3 regions of the Neobacillus sp. S1115 genome follow, and region 2 is predicted to be linked to each of the others. Evidence: riboswitches for the same ligand, from Rfam matches in the RefSeq annotation. Region 2 holds a riboswitch; each other region holds the start of a gene.

Region 1 (4,602 bases), 2.9 Mb from region 2:
GAAGGGAACATCCGGATAACGGAAATGAACTGCTCTGGCATATTCATAATCAAGATCATCAAATACCACAATCTTTAAGCTGAATTGTTGCGCTAAATTATTTTGTGTAAGTTTCCCAATGATTTCATCTAAAATTTCAAAATCCGTCTCCATTTTCGAGCTTGGCGGCTTGGGGGAAATGGTTAATTCATCAATCTCATAAAACCACTCCTGCCACCTGCTCCCTTGGGTTTCGAGACCAATTTTTATTTGATTATCTTTTAGGATCTTAATGAATTCATCGAGATTTTTCAATAACGCAGGATTCCCGCCTGAAATTGTGACAAAGGAGAAATTCATGCCGCCGATTCGCTTCATCTCTTTCCAAATTTCCTCTGCTTCCATCATGCGAATATCATTTTTACCGGTGCCATCCCAGGTAAAGGCGGAGTCGCACCAGCTGCAGGAATAATCACAGCCAGCAGTTCTTACAAACATCGTTTTCTGGCCGATGACCATCCCTTCCCCTTGGATGGTAGGTCCGAAAATTTCCATTACGGGTATTTTACTCAACTTCCATCCACTCCCGTCTAGCTTCCGCATAGCTTGTCGGTGTCTCAAACAACCGAACAAATTCCACTCTTGCGCCACTATACTGATTCTTCCGCTCTTCTTTCGTAAGCGCCTCAGCCATCTTTTCATAAATCCAGACCACCATGTTTTCAGCCGTGGTATTCATTGGCGGTAAGGTTTCATTTAAATAGCGATGATCCAGATGAATTTCAATTTCATTTTTCCAAATATCTTTTATCTCCCCGAAATCCATCATCAAGCCACGGTCATCAACGTAGCCGCTGATTCCAAAAATGACTTTATACGTATGGCCATGAAGGTTTTTGCATTTGCCTTCATAGCAATGCAAATGATGGGCAGCATCAAATGTGAATTCTTTGCTCACAAGAACACGTTTGTGATGGTATTTCAATTGACTGCGGTTGATATCTTCATCTATTTTTTGGAGTTTATCGACAATTCGAAAGCCATACATTGCGTTACAACTCCTCTCGTGTGCTTAAATATTGATCAAGGCCGCGTTTTCTTAGTTTACAAGCCGGGCATTCACCGCAGCCATCGGCAATGATCCCGTTATAGCAGGTTAATGTTTTTTCCCTAACAAAATCCAAGGCATTCAGATTATCTGCCATTTGCCAGGTTTCAGCTTTGTCCAGCCACATTAATGGGGTATGAATAACAAATTCCTTGTCCATCGACAGGTTCAATGTGACATTTAAGGATTTTATAAAAACATCACGGCAATCAGGATAACCGCTAAAATCCGTTTCACAAACACCGGTAACAATGTGCTTAGCCCCAACCTGGCTTGCCAGCACCCCTGCAAAAGAGATGAATAACAGGTTCCGTCCCGGTACAAAAGTGGAAGGCAATTCACCATTTTCTCCATCCTTCACCTCAATGTCCTTACGTGTTAAGGCGTTTGGTGCCAGTTGGTTTAACAATGACATATCTAAAATATGATGCTCTATTCCAAGTTCATTCGCGATATTTTGGGCACACTCAATTTCAAGTTTGTGCCTTTGATTATAGTTAAACGTAACCGCCACTACTTCTTCAAATCGTTCCAATGCCCAAAACAAACAGGTGGTGCTGTCCTGTCCGCCGCTAAAAACTACAACTGCTTTATCTTTCTTCATCATAAATTCTCCTTTAAATAGAAAAACAGGACTACTAAAGAAAGCAGTCCTGTTTTCCTTAGTTTTTTAAAGAGGGTAGCTAGAACCTCTACCGCAGGGTGCGGATTTTCTATTTTTCATTCAACTATATGATTATAAACCAATTTATAAATTTTTCAATCTGCTTGACGATATTTCCACATTTTTTTTAAGCATTAATAATTAACTTCCTAATATGAAAATGACGCCAATCTAGGCGCCTATTCTTTAATTTAAGATATTATGTGGCATCAGTTGCTCTTGGACTGCTTTCAAATCCGCCTTTCTTATGAGAACCATCACAAAATGGCTTTTTACTGGACAAACCGCAGCGGCAAAGATAAACTTTCCCCTTTTTGGAAAATTCATTTCCTTCTGAATCGGTTAACTGAATATCACCTGTTACGACCAACGGACCATTATCTGAGATTTTTATTTGATTATCCATACCTATCATTCTCCTAACTTTTAATTATTGAAAAAAACTCGGCACGTAAATCAGATCGATTTTCAAATATTCCTCGGAAACTGGTAGTTGTCGTGAACGCATCAGATTTTTTCGTTCCCCTGCTGCACATGCACATATGCTTTGCTTCGACGACAACCATCGTTCCTTTCGGTTCCAAAACCGCTTCCATTGCTGTTGCGATTTGATTTGTCAGTCTCTCTTGTACTTGGAATCTTTTAGCATACCCGTCAACCATCCTGCCGATCTTGGATAAACCTGTAATTTTTTCATTTGGAAGATAACCTACATGGGCCACCCCAAAAAAGGGAGAGAAATGATGTTCACAAATGGAATAAAACTCAATGTCTTTCGTTAAAATCAACCCTTTATGATGAATATCAAATGTCTTTTCCAAATGTAGTTTCGGGTCCTCATGATACCCTTCTGTATATTCCAGAAATGCTTTTAGAACTCTATATGGTGTGTCTTGCAATCCATCTCGGTCGGGATCATCACCACATAGCTTTATTAATTTCCCAATTGCATCCGTAATCCTATTGACCTCCATATAGCTTTCATTCGCCTCAAGTGACAATGAATTAAAAATTTTTGGAAATTTCCTGCACAAAATAAGGAATTGATCATGGGTCATTTTCACACCATTCCTTTTGTTTAATTGGACTTTTCATCCTCTATGATGATCCGCGGTATATTTCCATCGACAGGCTCATTTATTTGTACATGAAAGGAACAACAGCCATCCCCATTTTGAAGACGCTGCTCTCTTGTTACCTTACATCCCAGCAAATGAGTCAGAACAGAAACAGTAACACTGCACAGAATTGGCCGCCGTAAAGCAACATTATGAAATGGACAATTCCGCTCAATCAGGTAATAATCTGTGTCCTTACTTTCAACATCCATATAAAAGTCGTTTTTTATATAAAAATCCTTGAGGACTTTTAATCGATCGATTGTACTTAGCCCAAACATTTTCGGTTCCCATTCACGAACTCTTTCTTCTATCATGGCGGACAGTACTTGTTTCAGCGCGTTTTCTCCCAAGTTATTGACCATGGTATCCAAAACTTCTATTGTTAAGTGATCGTAATTTTTTTCAAAAAGATGCTCTCCAGCGGTGGTCAAACGATAGCGTATATGCGGGCGTCCAATTCCATTGCTTTTTTCAGCAAACCGGCTAATCCAGCCATCCTTTTCTAATTGCACGAGATGCTGCCTTACGCCTTCACCAGAAATATCCAGTAATGAAGCAATTTCACTCATCGATGATGCTCCATTACTTTTTATGACATGTATAATTCTCCTCCTCGGTTCTGATAAGTGTTCTGCCTGAAAACTCAACATTTTACCTCCCCGCTTTTTTCTTTTTCTTAAATATATATTCACGACCCCAAATAATAGTTCAAGTTTTTTATTGAAAAAATTGATTATTTCATTTCCAAAAGGTTTGCGTGTTGGTACTTGATGCAAAAAAAACATCCCTCTTCAATTGAGGAATGTTTTATTAATTAATATTTATATGTTTCAAAACTGCACCCTTTTGTTTTTCTTATAGTTTTGTCTGCACTGACTGCAATTTCCGCTCCATCGAATGTTCCTTGTCACGACGGTCATCAATTCGGAGATTTGTGCAGACTCTCTGCAAGCCTTTTTGGAAAGGAACCTCATGAATTTCTTGGACAATTTTAAGCAGTAATGTTAAATCCCCTTCAATTAACGTGCTCATCGGGGTTAACTGGTACTTCACACTGTCTTCGTATTGCTGAAGAACCTTATGTATTTCTGCAACATATTCGCTGACACTTGTTGTGCCTGTCCCTACAGGGATAACCGTTATATCAATGATAGCCATAGCTTCATCCTCCTAATTCTTTATATAAAAAGAATATCATATGAAATGGTGGGGACAAAAATTCGCAGACTTAGTTAGCAAATTATCTTTTCATTTGAATCTGTTTAATATGGGCCTGTTTAACGTTAGAATCGGCCAGTGAAAATTTATGTAAATTAGTGTACATCCTGTCGATTTCTATTTGTGTCATTATGTTCCTTGTATTTGTAATTTCTTTTTTTATGGATGATAGCAGAGCATTTCTTTTTAAAACTTTTACATTGGGAGAGGTTACATTTATTTTCTTTAATGTGCAGCGCTCGCTAAAGACAATATAGGATTTAAATAGAGTTTCATCAGCTTTTCCCAATGCAAACTTTAACGCGTTAATATGTGCTTTATTTTGCCAGATAGGGTTGAAGAATTTTTCTTTTTGTTTGTTCGGAAAAATTTGCATCCAATGTTTGCTTTTTTCATCACCAAAAATCCAGCCGCTGTAGTTTTTGGATTCAAAGACATAAAGACCTGTTTCGTGGAGCATGATTAAATCTACTTCTGTGGTTGTTCCATCATGCTTTGGTAAATAAAGATTA
Region 2 (4,602 bases):
AGATACCGATTTTTTTATTACTATAGTTGCTCCCCATTAGTTGCAATGACATTTTTATACCAATGGAATGACTTTTTCGGTTTACGCTCTAATGTACCGCTGCCGTCATCATGCTTGTCGACGTAGATAAATCCATAACGCTTGGACATTTCACCAGTAGACATACTGACTAAATCAATACAGCCCCAGCTTGTATAGCCCATTAGCTCTACTCCATCTTCAATTGCCTCTCCCATGGCTTTGATATGTTCACGAAGGTAATCTATCCGGTGATTATCGTTGATGGTACCGTCTTCCTCCACTTGGTCATACGCCCCTAACCCATTTTCTACAACAAATAACGGCACCTGGTATCTTCCATACAGCCTGTTTAAGCTGATTCGCAAACCGGCAGGGTCAATCTCCCAGCCCCAATCGCTTGCTTTCAGGAATGGGTTCTTCACTCCTCCGACAATATTTCCATTTGCCTTTTCCTCTTCAGCCTTAACTTTTTTATCAGTACGGGACATGTAATAGCTTAAGCCAATATAATCTACCGTTCCTTCTTTGATTAATTCCAAGTCCCCATTCTGAATCTCAAGTTCAACACTATGCTCTTTAAAGAAGCGCTGAATGAAGGAAGGGTACTCCCCGCGCACATGAACATCTGCGCAAAAATAGTTAAACAGTTCCTCTTCTTTTAAGGCATAGAGGACGTTTTCCGGGTTACTATCGTAAGAATAAACAGGTGCAAACAGAATCATACAGCCAATCTGTGCATCTGGCATGATTTTTTTACATGCTTTAACCGCGATAGCACTGGCAACAAACTGATGATGGAAAGCCTGAAAGGTTTCTTGATAACGGTCATCTTCTCTGTCAGGCGAGAAGCCCATGCTCATGATTGGCATCTTCAAGGCGCCATTTATTTCATTAAAGGTCATCCAATATTTCACTTTATCCTTAAATCGGTTAAAAAGCGCCGTTGCATATCTTTCAAAGAAAGTAACAACCTGACGGCTTCGCCAGCCGCCGTATTCTTTCACCAAATGCAACGGCATTTCATAGTGAGAGATGGTCACAACCGGTTCGATTCCATACTTATGTAATTCATCAAAGACCCGGTCATAAAAAGCCAGACCCGCTTCATTCGGTTCTAACTCATCACCATTTGGAAAAATTCTTGTCCACGCAATCGACATCCGAAATACTTTGAAGCCCATTTCCGCAAACAAGGCGATATCCTCCTTATAACGATGATAAAAATCAATCGCTTCATGGTTTGGGTACCTATATTTCTGATGATCAATCTCAAAGTTAAATCCAGGCGACATCAATATTTTCAGGCGCTCTTTCCCTCCAGGTAGAACATCTGAGATATTCAAACCTTTATTGCCTTCGCGAAATCCGCCTTCTATTTGATTGGCAGCAGTTGCGCCGCCCCAGAGAAATCCTTCGGGGAATCTGGCATTATGTTGATTCATTTAGATTTCTTCCTTTATATTAAAATTAATTTTGGAAACTTTATGTACCATTTTATTATTCGTTTTTTACTCAGAAAGATGTAAGGAATTTTAGAAACACAAAGACAAAAGGGCTAACTCAAATTCTTGTGTCAGCCCCGACCAATTTTCATTTAATCTACTTTTCTTTCAAATATGGCTTCATAATAAGCCGCAGACCCATATGCAGCAATTCCCGGCGCAAAAATCTGGACCAACCTCCAGCCGTTCCTCGCGTTCTGATGAATAATTTCCTGATAATCCCCTTTAGGTTTTCCGCTTAATTTGCTTAGCTCAATTTTTTCAAATTTATATTCGTACATGGTTCCCCTCCGCAAATTATATTTTTTATATTCTCATTATCCCAAAAACTGTAATTGACTGCCATTTTTTTATGTATTAATATAATAGTTTGTTAATATATTACCTTAAGTGGTTCGAGAACCTCCCACTATAAAAAACTAAGGAGAAATGAATATGGAAAAAACAACAAATATGCTAGACGCCCAGTATAATTCGGGCGCTGCAAACAGCAAGGTGCGGGAGATTGTTGTAAACGGTATTGTCGCAGCTTTGTACATCGCCGTTTCGGCATTAATTCAGCCATTTGGGTTTACCCAGGTGCAATTCCGCGTTTCAGAGATGTTTAACCATCTCATCGTTTTCAATAAAAAGTATCTCTACGGGATCATTTTAGGGGTATTTTTAACGAATTTATTTTTCTCGCCAATGAAGGCCTATGACCTCATTTTCGGAGTTGGCCAATCTTTGATTGCTTTGGTCATTACGATTTTAAGTGCGCGGTTTATTAAAGGAATCTGGGCTCGGATGATTGTGAATACGTTGGTGTTCACTTTTACGATGTTTCTCATTGCGATTGAACTGCATTTGGCGTTCAATCTGCCATTCCTATTTACATGGTTAACTACTGCAGTTGGGGAGTTCGTTGTAATGGCTGTCGGCATGCCAGTCATGTATTTCATTAACAAACGCGTTCATTTTGATAAAATCTTTAAATAAAAGATTTCAAGAGCTGTTGCTTCAGGGGTACACCCCAGGCGGCAGCTCTTTTTTATGGTATTTATTTCAAAAAAACTCTAAAATGAAGGTAGTTAATTTTTCAGACTTTTGAAAGGGGTTTTTCGAATGTTGCAGCGTCCTAATAACAATGAGTTTCCAGATTATTATGTACCGTATGTTCAGTTAGTTCCAGAAGGAGATTTATTGCAGATTCTTAAGGAAGGCCTTGAAAAAGCGGTTTCTCTTTTCGAAGGGATTTCAGTGGAAGATGCGCAATTCCGCTATGAACCTGGTAAATGGAGCATCAAGGAAGTACTCGGCCATATGGCAGATACTGAGAGGATCATGAGCTACCGCCTGCTTCGAGTTGGCCGCGGCGACAAAACTCCATTAGCAGGGTTTGACGAGAATGATTATGTGGCTGGAGCACAAATGGGAGAGCTGCCACTAAAATCTATCCTTGCTGACTTCATCGCAGTCAGGAAAGCAACTATCACGCTGATCGAGAACATGCCAGAGTCAGCCTGGACAAATGGCGGCAACGCCAATGGCACGGAGGTCACCACCCGCGCCATCGCCTACATCATCGCCGGCCATGCAATCCACCACCTCAGCATCGTGACAGACCGATACTTAACTAATTTGAAATAACGGGTGGTGTCAGGCACCGCTCGTGGACAGTGTCCTCCTCAGGCGGACACTGTTTTTTAAATCCGATAGTTTGAGATAAACTCGAGAAATTCTTTTTGTTTGGAGTGGTCGTATTTCATGATGGCGTAGGTGTTTGCTTCGGGCAGGTGGATGGTTTGGCAGTCTACTTCTAAGAGCCTCCCTTCTAGCAGCTCTCTTCTGACCGTTGATGTCGGAAGGAAAGAGACACCCAGCCCTTCAACGATGAATCTTTTTGTAATGTGTACCTGTGACACTTTCATCATTTTCACCTTTGGATATTTGCTTTTTACCGCGTGGCAAAGAACATCCCAGTAACCTGGGTGATTATGGGTTAACAAATAGTTCGATGTTAAAACCTCTTCTTCATCTAACGGTGGTGCTGTTTCGGAATCTCTCCCATCATGAGGCGCAACTAGAATAACCCTATCCCTATATAAAAGCTCACTAATCAATTCAGGATGAAGGCTGTGTAAACAGGACAGCCCGATATCAACTTCCTCCCTTAATACCGCTTCTTCGATACCAACGGATTCAATGATTTTAACCGAGATTTCTACTTCCGGATGCTTGTTTGTATAGCTTTTTAAAACATATGGCAGGATGGTATCTGCGATTAAAGGTGATATGGCAATGGAAAATTTCGTTGTGTAGCCTTGACTAAACGAGTGAATGTCCTCGAGTCCCCCCTGATAAACCTCTATCAGTTTTTTTGCATGAACCAAATATCTCCTCCCCGCTTCAGTTAGTTTTACTTTTTTTCCATCCCGATCAAATAATTGAATACCGAGCTCTTGTTCCAATTGTTTTATATGAACCGTTACAGATGGCTGTGAAATATAGAGGATTTCCGCCGTTCTGCGGAAATTCCCGCAATCAGCTGCCGTAATAAACGTGTTAAGCCATTGGAATTCCATATTCTCCTCCTTATTAAGAAAATTAATCAATTCGTTTAAAATTATTTAATTCCATTAATCAAATTTATTATATAAACTATTAACAAATAAAGGAAGGAGAGATTTTGTATGATTCAGAAGGGTTTAAAAGGAATTGTCGCCGCCGAAACATTGATCAGTCATATTGATGGTGAAAAGGGAGAGCTTATTTATCGGGGATATGAAATCGGAAGGCTTACTAACCGTTACTCATTTGAAGAAGTTGCCTACCTGCTCTGGCACGGCTACTTACCTGATGATGCTCAGTTACGAGCTTTGAAAAATGAGTTAAAGAGCAACCGTGAACTTCCGGAAAATATAAAAAAGTTAATCGACCTTCTCCCTTTTGGTATGGACCTAATGAGTGTGATGAGAACAGCCATTTCAGCTGAAGCCGGGAATTTCAATTATGGCTGGAAGCCGACTGTGTCACAGGCTATTCGTATTACCGCCCTTGCCCCGACAATCATTGCATACCGGCAAAGACAGCTGGAAGG
Region 3 (4,602 bases), 1.2 Mb from region 2:
TTTTAGAAGCTGCAAAAATTGCCGATGAGGCCGGCCTCGATGTCTTTGGTGTTGGTGAACATCATCGTCTCGACTATGCGGCGTCTTCACCCCCTGTGATTCTTTCCGCCATTTCTCAAGTGACAAAGCGGGTGAAACTGGCAAGTACAACGACCGTCTTAGGGACCGTTGATCCAGTTCGGTTATTTGAAGACTTCTCGACGCTGGACCTTTTGTCAGGTGGACGGGCAGAAGTGATTGCAGGCCGCGGGGCCTTTGTGGAATCCTTTGCACTGTTTGGTTATGATTTGGATGATTATGACGGGCTGTTTGAGGAAAACATCGATTTATTTTTGAAGTTAAATGCAAATGAAAGAGTGACTTGGACGGGAAAATTTAGAACCCCATTAAGGGATGTAGAAATCGCCCCTAGGCCTGTCCAAAAGGGGATTCCGTTTTGGGTAGGAGTCGGCGGTTCGCCGGAAAGCGCGATTCGTGCAGGTAAATATGGCGCGGGCTTAACAATGGCGATCCTTGGCGGTGATCCGATGAGATTTAAGCAGATTGTGGAAGTATATCGCAAGACAGCAACAGAAGCTGGGTTTGCGCTTGATGATTTAAAGGTGGCCGTAACGGGACATGCGTTTATTTCAGAGACGAGCCAACTGGCGAAAGACAATTATTTCCCTTATTACGCAAATTATCGTGGTTTTTTCAATCAGGAACACGGAGTAAATGCCATGGCGCGAGAGGAGTTTGATAAGCTTACTGGACCGGAAACTGCCCTGTTTGTCGGCAGTCCGCAGGAGATTACTGAAAAAATCCTCCGCCAATATGAGGTTTTCGGGCATCAACGTTTTATGGCGCAAATGGATATCGGCGGCATGCCATTTAAAAAGGTAGCAGAATCCATCGAACTTTTGGCGACCAAGGTGGCGCCGGTTGTTCGACGCGAAACAAACAAAGCAGTTAAACAGCCTGTTTCATTGTAAGCATCAGTAGTTGGGGTCCCAAAAAAGGGGCTCCTTTTTTGCGTTTATAAACTAAAAACAGTCATTTTTTACTCCCTGCTAAAGCCGCATAAATGGGAATTCTGGCCATGCTGCTAGCCATTGTGTTCCTAAGTATCTACAGGTCACCCAGTCCGTTGATAAAAATAAACCAGATGACCTACTGCTTGCCTAAAGCCAAAAAGAGAAGCCATGCATATTTTATTGATAGATATTACTATCACAGGATAGTAATTCAATCATTAGCATGATCTATTTTTGCAAAAGGAGGACAGGCTTTGGCACGTACACCATTAGCAGGTATTTTGCAGAAGTCTTTTGCTGTGGCCAGTGCCGCAGTGGAAAAGGAAAAAAGCACTGGACAAGCTAATTTGAAGGAAGATGCCACATTACAAAAAGTCGAAGTCATTAAAGCAAAGGAAATAAAGCAGTTAATAAAAAAGAGTGATGGTTTTCATAAAGCACCAAGGGTAGTCATTGTGGGAGCAGGATTAGCGGGACTCACGAGCGCCTTTCGTCTTAAACAAGAGGGAATTATCTCAACGATTTATGAAGCGGCCAATCGTGTTGGGGGGCGTTGTTGGACAAGAAGGGGGCATTTTAAAGACGGCCAAATCGTCGAACGCGGTGGGGAATTAATAGATACAGGTCATAAAGAGATTCAAGAATTGGGAAAAGAGCTTGGCTTGAAATTTGATAATGTAGTGATGGCAGAACCAACAGGGACAATGCCATTTTATTTTTTTGATGGCTGCTCCTATACCTTTGAGGAAGTCACAAATGATTTTATGCATATTTTGCCTAAACTCAAAAAGGATTTATTAGAGGTTGGTGAGACCACACTTTACAATCATTATACTGACCGTGGGTATGAACTGGATCATATGTCAGTGTTGGATTATATTAATGAAATTGTACCGGGAGGAATTCAATCCAAATTCGGCAAATTATTGGAAGTTGCATATACCGTCGAAAATGGAGCAGATGCAAGTCTGCAGAGTGCATTAAATCTCCTCTATATGTTGGGCTTTGCCCAAAAGGATCATTTTCACATATATGGAGACTCAGATGAATGCTTTCATATTAGAGGTGGAAATGATCAGCTCCCCACCTTATTAGCTGACAATCTTACAGGACAAATCGAGTTAAATTCCCCTCTTATAAAAATTGAACAAACCAGCCAAAATGAAATAAGACTTACCTTTCGAAATCGTATAAAGGAATGGGAGGTTTTGGCCGATAAAGTTATTCTGGCTATACCATTTAAGATTTTAAAAACGATAGATTTTGAGAATGCCAGCTTTCGAGACTTAAAGAAAATAGCGATTGAAGAATTGGGAATGGGTGTAAATACAAAGCTCCATGCACAGTTTGCTAAGCGATTCTGGAATGACCTTGGGAATAATGGAGAAACCTTTACGGATACTGGCTACCAGCAGACCTTCGAATCCTCACGTACCCAACAAGGCATTTCAGGAATTTTGGTCAATTATACGGGAGGCGAAACAGCAGCCAAACTTTCTGCGTTAACAGTAACAGAAAAGAATGAGATTGCTAAAAGTTTCTTGGACAAGTTAGACCCCGTGTTGCCAGGAAGTACAAGTAATTGGAATGGTTTAGCCACGGTTGATCACTGGCTTAGCAACCAATGGTCAAAAGGAGCCTATTCTTACTGGAAAGTAGGCAATTACACAAAATTTGCCGGAATAGTTGGAGAGCGGGAAGGCAATATCTTCTTCGCTGGTGAACACACCTCCATTAAGTATCCAGGCTATTTAAACGGAGCGGTGGAATCCGGGGAAAGGGCTGCGAAAGAGGTAATTAATGACTTACCATAAAAAGGATGCAAGGGGGACGGTTCTTTTGCTTCCGATGTAAAAGAACCTCCCCTGTGATTTCCATTTGACGTATAGGAAAGTGTTCATTATAGTATTATATAGAAAATAGAATACCCGTATCGAACGGGAGAGGTTCATAGCTGATACCCTCTATAAAAAACTATGGATTCATGTCAATAAAGCCATGTCCATAAGGATGTGGCTTTTCTGCTTTTATCCCCTTAGTTTGATTAGAATGGTGAAGAACCTCTCTTGTGAAAGTGCTGGGGCACATTTACAGGAGGTTTTTTTATGTCTGGACGTACAGATGAACAAGGTTTAAAGGATTTAACACTGCTCGGAAATCAGGGCACCAAATACTTATTTGAATATGCGCCGGAGGTCTTGGAGGCTGTCGATAACCTGCATCCAAACCGCGACTTTTTTGTAAAGTTTAACTGCCCTGAGTTTACAAGCCTTTGCCCGCTGACGGGACAGCCGGATTTTGCAACGATGTATATTTCTTATATCCCGGATCAGAAAATCGTTGAAAGCAAGTCGCTGAAATTATATCTGTTCAGCTTCCGTAACCACGGCGATTTCCATGAAGACTGTGTCAACATCATCATGAATGATTTAATCAAGCTTCTGGATCCACGGTACATTGAGGTTTGGGGCAAATTTACGCCGCGCGGCGGAATTTCCATTGACCCATGGTGCAACTATGGTAAACCGGGAACCAAGTATGAAGAAATGGCCCAATTCCGGTTGATGAATCATGACCTTTATCCTGAAAAGGTGGATAACCGATAAGATACAGTTAACAAGAAGATATACTCAGAAATCCCCTCCCTCCTTTGGTCCTAAGGCCATGGGAGGTTTTTTATTAAAAAATCTTTACAATATTTCCACCTACGTTAAAAAATTAGAAATTTTACAAATTTATTGCTAAAATTTGACAAAATATTCCTCCGATTCGTGGTACTTTATAATCATCAACAGAATTGGGGAGAGAAATATGAGGAAATTTTCGTCTGCGGTTTTAATTTTTGTATTAACTTTCTTTTTCTTTTCAAGCCAATCAGAGGCTGCTACTTCTCAGTTAATTATTATTAATAAGAAGACAAATACCCTAGCATATTACGATGGAGGCACATTAGTAAGGACTTTTAAGGTGGCGACAGGGAGGTCAAGGGACTTAACTCCCGAAGGGAAATTTAGGATTGTTAATAAAATTGTAAATCGCCCTTATTATACAGGCCATATTGCCGGAGGGGACCCTCGCAACCCACTAGGCGACCGCTGGATGGGCCTTGAGGCAAGAGGAACCTATGGAACCACCTATGGCATCCATGGGAATAACAATGAAAGCTCCATCGGCCGGTACGTCAGCTCAGGCTGTGTGCGTATGCATAACTCTGAAATTCGATGGCTTTTTGACCGAATTCAAAATTATACTGAGGTGGTTATTACCCATTCCGGTGATAGTTTTGATACTATCGCCATGGCTAATGGATACGGAGTAACCGTACCAGTTAATGGGGAGAATCAAGGTACGCCGGCACCACAAATTCAAAACGGCTGGGTGCAAGCAGGTGGCAATAAGTATTATTATGAAAATGGAGCGGTAAAAACAGGCTGGCAGACGATAAATGGCAAAAAATATTTCTTTGATAAAAACGGAATAATGAAGACCGGCTGGCTGACGGATAGCGGCAAGAAATATTATTTGGATAGCAGCGGTGTGTTGAAAACAGGCTGGCAAGAGATTAAAGGGAAGAAATATTATTTTGCAA

What was found. Region 2 has a riboswitch for preQ1 ahead of ACZ5B7_RS05360 (QueT transporter family protein). Riboswitches for the same ligand answer to the same signal wherever they lie in the genome.
Region 1: it holds a riboswitch for preQ1, as region 2 does, so the genes downstream of both, queC (7-cyano-7-deazaguanine synthase QueC) here and ACZ5B7_RS05360 (QueT transporter family protein) in region 2, are expected to answer to the same signal.
Region 3: it holds a riboswitch for preQ1, as region 2 does, so the genes downstream of both, queF (preQ(1) synthase) here and ACZ5B7_RS05360 (QueT transporter family protein) in region 2, are expected to answer to the same signal.

What each region holds. Positions count from the first base shown of each region.
Region 1 is NZ_AP038275.1:4,015,413-4,020,014, forward strand. It holds gene queE (7-carboxy-7-deazaguanine synthase QueE) at 1-552, opposite strand, end outside; gene queD (6-carboxytetrahydropterin synthase QueD) at 545-1,027, opposite strand; gene queC (7-cyano-7-deazaguanine synthase QueC) at 1,032-1,691, opposite strand; PreQ1 riboswitch class I at 1,744-1,786, opposite strand; gene ACZ5B7_RS19410 (CDGSH iron-sulfur domain-containing protein) at 1,951-2,157, opposite strand; gene folE (GTP cyclohydrolase I FolE) at 2,171-2,725, opposite strand; gene ACZ5B7_RS19420 (helix-turn-helix transcriptional regulator) at 2,830-3,522, opposite strand; gene ACZ5B7_RS19425 (MTH1187 family thiamine-binding protein) at 3,728-4,030, opposite strand; gene ACZ5B7_RS19430 (nuclease-related domain-containing protein) at 4,113-4,602, opposite strand, start outside.
Region 2 is NZ_AP038275.1:1,099,523-1,104,124, reverse strand. It holds gene ACZ5B7_RS05370 (glycoside hydrolase family 1 protein) at 21-1,463, opposite strand; gene ACZ5B7_RS05365 (DUF4177 domain-containing protein) at 1,616-1,804, opposite strand; PreQ1 riboswitch class I at 1,908-1,952, shown strand; gene ACZ5B7_RS05360 (QueT transporter family protein) at 1,977-2,501, shown strand; gene ACZ5B7_RS05355 (DinB family protein) at 2,628-3,152, shown strand; gene ACZ5B7_RS05350 (LysR family transcriptional regulator) at 3,209-4,087, opposite strand; gene ACZ5B7_RS05345 (citrate synthase/methylcitrate synthase) at 4,196-4,602, shown strand, end outside.
Region 3 is NZ_AP038275.1:6,183,166-6,187,767, reverse strand. It holds gene ACZ5B7_RS30015 (LLM class flavin-dependent oxidoreductase) at 1-971, shown strand, start outside; gene ACZ5B7_RS30010 (flavin monoamine oxidase family protein) at 1,268-2,827, shown strand; PreQ1 riboswitch class I at 2,951-2,997, shown strand; gene queF (preQ(1) synthase) at 3,119-3,619, shown strand; gene ACZ5B7_RS30000 (L,D-transpeptidase family protein) at 3,825-4,602, shown strand, end outside.